Regions from separate parts of the Paenibacillus sp. GM2FR genome, predicted to be linked through region 2. Evidence: predicted binding sites of a transcription regulator. Region 2 holds the regulator's gene; the other holds the start of a gene.

The links. The regulator Rex, encoded in region 2, represses fermentation and respiration genes when NADH is low (regulators of the CRP and FNR family bind a similar motif). The targets are predictions, from matches to a motif close to TTGTGAAATATTTCACAA.
Region 1: a site for Rex is predicted at 2,030-2,047, ahead of hcp (hydroxylamine reductase). Genes of this name have one in related genera too.

Annotation. Positions count from the first base shown of each region.
Region 1 covers NZ_MKZM01000010.1:125,445-129,660, forward strand. The annotation lists gene PAEVO_RS25750 (carbohydrate-binding protein) at 1-52, shown strand, start outside; gene hcp (hydroxylamine reductase) at 213-1,901, opposite strand; gene PAEVO_RS25760 (2-oxoacid:acceptor oxidoreductase family protein) at 2,109-3,131, shown strand; gene PAEVO_RS25765 (thiamine pyrophosphate-dependent enzyme) at 3,128-4,216, shown strand, end outside.
Region 2 covers NZ_MKZM01000008.1:784,429-788,644, forward strand. The annotation lists gene dinG (ATP-dependent DNA helicase DinG) at 1-1,696, shown strand, start outside; gene PAEVO_RS03850 (redox-sensing transcriptional repressor Rex) at 1,759-2,424, shown strand; gene PAEVO_RS03855 (amidohydrolase) at 2,399-3,700, shown strand; gene PAEVO_RS03860 (cell wall elongation regulator TseB-like domain-containing protein) at 3,732-4,216, shown strand, end outside.

The DNA.
Region 1 (4,216 bases), on a different contig from region 2:
ATATGCAGATGCAGTTTACGCTACTTACAAGGGCTATGGTGGTAAGAATTAAGTTACATTGATAGGTAAATTGAAAAATAGCGAGACGTGAAAGGATTTGCTTGTTGAGTGGAAGCGTCTTATTTAATTTGAAAGGGCATGAGTTACCAAGCAGATCATTGCTTTCATAACCCATGCCCTTTTTTCTTTATCAGGTTTTCTTCGACTACTAATTAGGCACCAAGGAACATCTTCATATCATCTTCCACATTGGTAATGCCGCCGATGCCGAAGTTTTCCACGAGGACTTTGGCAACGTTAGGCGACAGGAATGCAGGGAGCGTAGGGCCCAGATGAATATTTTTAACGCCAAGATATAGCAGGGCCAGCAGCACGATCACCGCTTTTTGCTCATACCAGGCAATGTTGTAGGAAATCGGCAAATCATTAATATCCTCAAGGCCGAATACTTCCTTCAGCTTCAATGCAATCACGACGAGGGAGTAAGAATCATTGCATTGACCCGCGTCCAGGACCCGCGGGATACCGCCGATTTCGCCTAGATCCAGTTTGTTGTATTTGTATTTGGCACAGCCTGCCGTTAGAATGACCGTATCTTTAGGAAGTTCAGCCGCAAAATCGGTGTAATAGCTGCGGGATTTCATCCGTCCATCGCAGCCGGCCATGACGAAGAAGCGGCGGATCGCCCCGGTTTTCACGGCATCGACGACTTGATCGGCCACGTTCATCACAGCGGCATGAGCGAAACCGCCGATGATCTCACCCGTTTCAAGCTCCGTTGGAGCTGGGCATCCTTTCGCTTGCTCGATTAGTAGGGAGAAGTCTTTCGGAGCACCGTCTGTTCCTTCTGGAATATGGCGGACACCCGGAAACCCCGTGTTGCCTGTTGTATAGATACGGTCCTTATAACTCTCTTTCGGCGGAACGATACAGTTGGTTGTCATTAATATCGGTCCATTAAAAGCTGCGAATTCGCTATTCTGCTTCCACCAGGCATTCCCGTAATTGCCTACAAAATGCTCATATTTCTTGAATGCCGGATAATAGTGGGCAGGCAGCATTTCACTGTGCGTGTACACGTCCACGCCGGTTCCTTCCGTCTGCTTCAGCAGCTCCTCCAAATCCTTCAGATCATGGCCGCTGATGAGAATGCCGGGCCGGTTGCTTACCCCGATATTGACCTTCGTAATTTCCGGATTTCCGTAAACCGAGGTGTTCGCTTCATCCAGCATCGCCATGGCGTTTACGCCGTATTTCCCGGTTTCCATCGTCAAAGCGACCAGATCCTGCACTTCAAGGCTGTCGTCAAGCGTGGCGGCAAGCGCACGGCGCATAAAACGGTTTAATTCGTGATCATCCTTCTCCAGATGCAGCGCGTGGTACGTATAAGCAGCCATCCCCTTCAAGCCATAAGTAATCAATTCGCGCAGCGAGCGGATGTCTTCATTGCGGGTCGAGAGGACACCCACCGTACGTGCTTTTTCATCAAAAGAAGCTTCGTTATCTGCTTGCCAGACGGCAGCATCAGGGAGATTGGCGGTTCCTTCCGGATATTGTTCGTTATAATAGGTGCGCACCTCGCCGCGGAGCTCGATCGCTTCCCGGATTCTTCCCACAAAAACCTCGCGGTCAAAGTTGGCGTTCGTAATCGTTGCAAACAAGGAGTCCATCATAAACAGCGATACGCGCTGTTCAAGCACCTCCGGCAGCCGGACATCCAGACTGAGAAAAGAGATACCTTTCAGCAGATAAATCAGCAAATCCTGCAGGTTTGCCACATCATGCGGTTTGCCGCATACGCCGACAATGGTGCAGCCTGTTCCTTTGGATGCTTCCTGACATTGAAAGCAGAACATAGACGGTTGATGCGTTAAGGTCTGTTCTGTCGCGTTGTTATTCATTATTTCTCCTCCAATTTCGTGATTATTTGTCGTAAGGTCAATTTAAGATTGCCTCGCAATTGGACTGTTGAAGACAGTATACTTCGCTCCCACAACCGACATAGTGATTGGAATCACAATTTCTTAAGTAGTGAGTTTAATCACAAACCCCGTCCGTTTCTTCTTTTAAACTGGAATTAATGACCTAAGAAGAAATGAGGAGAGAACATGTCGATTTTACCTCAAAAGAATGAACTGGGATTTTTCGAGATCCGTCTCGAATCCATCGGCGGGCTTGGCGCCAATCTGGCCGGAAAAATGCTGGCCGAAGCGGGGGTTACCGGCTCCGGACTTAACGGTTCGAATTTTTCCAGCTATGGTTCGGAGAAAAAAGGGTCGCCAGTGAAGAGTTTCGTAAGGTTCTGCGCTCCCGAGGTGGAAATCCGCGATCACAGTCCCATTGAGCAGCCGCATGTCGTCGGCGTATTTCATGAAGCCTTGTATAAGACGATCGATGTCATAAGCGGATTACAGCCTGATGGAACGGTGCTTGTTAATACGGCGCGAGACCTTTCCGAAGTGGCCGTGGATCTGAACATGACCCAGGGAACGCTGGCCGTCGTTGATGCACTGAACATTTCCGTTGAGGAAAAAACGAAAGTGAATACGGCCATGCTGGGGGCTTTGTTCCGGATTTGCAGCTTCCTGAACCCGGACGATATGCGGCAGGTGATCCGTTCAACATTTGAGAAAAAGCTGCCCCACCTCGTGGAAGCGAATGTGAGGACCTTTGACAGAGGATATAACGAAGTCCTGTTCCTTTCCTTGGGAAACGGCTCAAAGCTTATAGACCAAATCGCTTTCGCAAGACCGCAGCCGATTCTTGGATATGAAACGCAGGAGCTGGGCGGGATTCTGAACGTTACGGCGAACAGTGTCCTGAAGGATCTTAGCGGCTCCCGGCAGGGATATTTGCCGGAGTACAAGATCGAGGACTGCATTCACTGTGCCGCCTGCGATACGGTATGTCCGGATTTCTGCATCGTGTGGGAGAAGAAGCCGGATAAGCGCGGGAATATGCAGATGTTTATGAAAGGCATCGATTATCAGTATTGCAAAGGCTGCTTGAAGTGTATCGAAGCTTGTCCGACCACCGCTTTGGCCGCCATGTTAGAAGAGCCGCATTATGCGGAGCAGCACCGTGTGCCGCAATTTTTTCCCTATTTAACTGCGGAGGGAGTCCGATCATGAATATGCAAATTCAAGAAACAACGGAGAACAAGCTGGCGGCCGCTCAAACGGCAGTCTTCGAATCGGGCAACGAAATGGCTGCCATGGCGGCTGCCCAGATTAACTATCACATTATGGGTTATTTTCCGATTACACCTTCTACGGAAATTGCCCAATATCTTGACATGATGCGTACACGCGGCGAACATGACATCAAGCTGATTCCAGCTGACGGCGAACATGGCTCGGCGGGGATTTGCTATGGTGCGGCCGCAGCCGGAGCACGGGTATTCAATGCTACCAGCGCGAATGGTTTCCTGTATATGATCGAACAGCTTCCTGTGCAGGCGGGCACACGTTTCCCGATGGTCATGAATTTGGTGACGCGTGCAGTCAGCGGACCGCTGGATATTCGTGGTGACCATTCGGATCTTTACTACGGCCTGAATACCGGCTGGGTGATTTTGACCGCTCGTTCACCGCAGGCCGTGTATGACATGAATATCATGGCGCTGCGTATCGCGGAACATGAAGACGTGCGCCTGCCGGTCATTGTAGCTTATGACGGATTTTTTACATCGCACCAGAAACGCCGGGTACACATATTTACGAACCGGGAAACCGTTCAGGCGTTTGTAGGGGAAAAGGCGCCTGAATATCCACATGTGCTGGACGAGAACAACCCGATCGTTGTTGGGGCTTATATGAACGGCGACGATTTGATGAACAACCACTTCCAACAGTCCAACGCCATGTACCGTGCGGGCGAGGTATTCAAGGAAGTGGCAGAGGAATACGCAGCTTTGTCCGGAAGATCCTATTCGCCGCTTGATCTGTACCGAATGGAAGACGCGGAGGTGGCTTTATTCCTGCTCAATTCGGCGGCCGAATCCTCCAAAGACGTCGTGGATCGGCTGCGGGCGAAAGGAATTAAAGCGGGCGTAATCAGTCCGAATATTCTCCGGCCGTTCCCGGCAAGAGAAATTCGCGAGGCGCTTATAGGTGTCAAAGCACTACTGGTTGGCGAACGTGCCGATTCTTACGGTGCGCACGGGGCCAATCTGACCCATGAGGTCAAAGCGGCCCTGCAGGAAATCCGTGGTCCG
Region 2 (4,216 bases):
GGAGCTGAACCTTGGCGGCCGCGGGGGGGATTTCTGGGAGACCATCTCCAGCGATTCGGATTCCTGCCTTGGGCGTGCCTGCCCATGGTTCCGCAAATGCTACTATCACAGAGCCAAGCATGAAGCGGGCATCGCGGATGTTGTCATTACGAACCATTCGAAGCTGTTCACCGACGTAAAAGCGAATCACCAGCTGCTTCCGAGTTATGAGCGTCTCGTCATCGACGAAGCGCATCATCTGGAGGATGTCGCCGGCAAGCACCTTGGCTTGCAGATGAAATATTTTTCGGTTGTCCATACGCTAACCCGTATGTACAAAGACAACCGCAGCGGTCAGCTCCCGGCTCTTCGCCAGCTGCTGCAAGTTTCATCCCATGAGAAGGCTGTCGAGTGGTCTTCCATCATAGATCGGATTTATCCGGATCTGATCACCGTAAAAGAGAATTGGGATCGACTCAGCGATCAATTGTTCGGACTGCTTCCGGAACGCGGAGATGCATCTCCAGGAGACGCCGGTCAATTCTCGCTTCGCTTATCGCCTCTTAAGAAGCCGAAGGATTGGGATTCGCTTGCCGAGCTGGAACATCAAATCCATGTGATACTGGGCGATGTCGTACGCAAGGGTGACAAGCTGATCGCCGAAATGAAGGAAGATCTCGACGATTACAGTGCCGACAGTCTGTTAACAGACCTATCGGGTCTGTTTAAGGACCTGGCCGCACACCGCGAGGACCTGAGGTCCTTCATGGCTCTGAATGATGAAGGCACGGTATACTGGATGGAGGCTAACGGCAATTTCCGCGGGAAATCGCTGCAGCTTTATGCGGTGCCTGTCGATGTAAGCACCCACTTGAAGGAATTGTTTTTTGACAAGAAACAAAGCGTGATCCTGACGTCGGCGACCTTGTCGGTGGACAAATCGTTCCAGTTCATGATCGAGAATTTGGGTCTACAGGAAGCGGCAGATAGCGGCAACCTGAACACGGTTCTGCTGCCGTCCCCGTTTAATTACAGGGAGCAGGCTCTCCTTGTCGTGCCGCGCGATTTTCCGAGCGTGAAGGGCTCGGTCGGGGATGCACTCTTTGTGAATACACTAGTGCAATCATTGGCCGATACGGCAATCGCTACGCATGGACGTATGCTTGTCCTGTTCACCTCGTACCGGATGCTGCGTCAGGTGCATGAGCCCTTGAAGGAGGCGCTGGCATCCAGCGATATTACGGTACTGGGACAAGGGATGGATGGAACCAGCCGTACCAAGTTAATCCGGAGATTCCAGGATAGCAGCGCCTCGGTTCTGCTGGGTACCAGCTCCTTCTGGGAAGGGGTTGACATACCCGGTGAGGCGCTCACTTGCCTTGCGATCGTCCGGCTGCCGTTCCAGCCGCCGAATCACCCTTTGGTTGAAGCCAAGAGCGAATTGCTGCAGCAGCAGAAGAAGAACCCCTTCATGAAGCTTTCGGTTCCGCAAGCCGTCATTCGCTTCAAACAGGGATTTGGCCGACTGGTACGGACAGCGCAAGACAAGGGGATTGTCATCGTCTACGATACCCGGGTCATTGAATCCTATTACGGAAAATATTTCCTATATTCCTTGCCGGGACCAAAGATGGAGCACATGCCGACCGAGGGGATTGTTCCCCGAATTTCGGAATGGCTGCAGGAAGAGGCAGGCGTAGAGAACCAAGCTGAATAAAGTGAAACCATGAACGATCACATTGAAATGTAGTTATTAACCTATTATTAGGGGGAGCATGCATGAAATCGGAAAAAATTTCGGAAGCCGTGGTCCGCAGATTACCTGTATACTTGCGCTATTTGAATGAGCTTCAGAAAAGGGAGGTCTCCACGGTTTCCTCCCAGGAACTGGGACAAAAACTGGACCTCAATCCTGCTCAAATTCGTAAGGACCTAGCGTATTTCGGTGATTTTGGACGGAAAGGGATCGGATATGACGTATCTTATCTGATCGAGAAAATTCGCCAGATTCTAAAGCTGGACCAGAAGATCAATGTCGCATTGATTGGGGCCGGTAATCTTGGACATGCATTATCAAATTACAATGCATTTCTGAAGGACAATATGAAGATTGTGGCGGTTTTCGATTCGTATTCTCCCAAAGTTGGTATGAAAATAAACAATTTGGTTGTACAGCCGATGGAGGAACTGGAGAAGACGGTTCATGAGTACGGCATTCGTATCGGGATTATCACCGTTCCGGATTTTGAAGCGCAAAATGTAGCGAATCAGCTTATCGCCGCAGGCATCGAGGCTATTCTGAATTTTGCGCCGACCATCCTGAAAGCTCCATCCCATATCCGGATTCATACGGCTGATTTTACTACGGATTTGCAAAGTTTGGCCTATTATTTGGATAACGGTAAGGAGGATACAGCACATGACGACAACGAAGTGGATGGTTAAAAACGGAACGTTTGCGGTACTAGAGAAAGGAAGGTCCGTGCTACGCGGATATATGGTTGTGGAGAATGACCGGATAACCTACCTGGGTGAAGAAGAGCCAACCGTCCAAGAGGGAACAGAAATTATCGACGGAACCCATCTGTTTTTCCTGCCTGGATTGGTGAACACGCACGGACATGCGGCGATGTCGCTTCTCCGCGGTTATGGCGACGATCTGGCACTGCAGGTATGGCTTCAGGAAAAAATGTGGCCGATGGAAGCCAAATTCACGGCCGACGATGTGTACTGGGGAACCTCACTCTCCGTGCTTGAGATGATCAAAGGCGGAACCACGACGTTTGTGGATATGTATGATCATATGGATCAGGTTGCAAAGGTTGTGCAGGACTCAGGAATGCGCGGCGTACTGACACGCGGTGTCATCGGATTATGTCCGCCTGAGGTGCAGCAGCAGAAGCTGGATGAGGCGGTTGCATTCGCGAAAGACTGGCATGGCAAGGCGGATGGAAGAATTACGGCGATGATCTCGCCGCATGCACCTTACACATGCCCGCCGGATTTCATCGAGAAATTCGTTCAGGCATCCCATGATCTGAATCTGCCTTTGCATACGCATATGTCCGAAACGGAAACGGAAGTCGCTCAGAATGTAAATGATTACGGACTCCGCCCTGTTGCCCATTTGGAGAAGCTTGGCATGTTTTCCCGTCCAACGCTGCTTGCGCATGCCGTCCATCTGACCGATGAAGAAATCGAAATCCTGGCTAAGCATCAAGTGATGGTGTCGCATAATCCAGGCAGCAATCTGAAGCTTGCCAGCGGCATCGCTCGCGTGCCTGCACTACTGAAAGCCGGGGTCACCGTGTCTTTGGGTACCGATGGACCTGCGAGCAATAATAATCTGGATATGTTTGAAGAGATGCGCCTGGCGGCACTGATCCATAAAGGAGTAAGCGGGGATCCAACCGCGATTCCTGCATCCGAAGCGCTTCGGATGGGTACAGAGTATGGTGCCAAGTCAGCTTTCCTTGCGGATATCGGTACGCTTGCGGTAGGAATGAAGGCAGATATGATCGCACTGAACACGGATCAGGCGCACTTCCTTCCGAAGACGGATTATATTTCTCATGCTATCTACTCCGCCAGTGCGAAGGATGTTGAGCATGTATGGGTTGACGGTAAGCAGGTCGTGAAGAATGGCGCGAGCCTTACTCTCGATGAGGAACGTATCCGGCGGGAAGCGCAGCGTGCCTTTGAGCGTCTTACAACCCTCTAGGAAATAATCAAGGGGAGCGAGGAAGACGGATTTGAAGAAAAAAACGAAGTGGATCTTGCTTAGTGTATCCGGCGTGCTGCTGTTACTGCTTGGTTTACAGCTCTATTATTCATATGTTATGAAAGACACTTGGAATGAAGAAAGAATGGCGATTGCTGCCGCCAAGCAGCATGGCCAATTGGTTTCGTCCGGAAAGACCTATAAATCGGTGTGGGGCGAGGATAATAACTATTGGGTGGTAAGCGGCAAGGATCAGGACAATCAAGATCGTATGGTATGGGTAAAATTTACAGATGACAACGTACCTGTTGAAGGTGCCGATGCTGTCCAGTCCGTTTTATTGAATACAGGGATGTCGGAAGCCCAGATTCGGGATCAGATTTATAACGAATTGCCTGGTGTGGAAATTAAGCGATTGCTGCCTGGAATGTATGAAGGCGAGTATGCCTGGCAGCTGCAGTATGAACACAACGGTCAGCGCGGCTATCGGTTTTATCGTTTTCAAGACGGTAACAC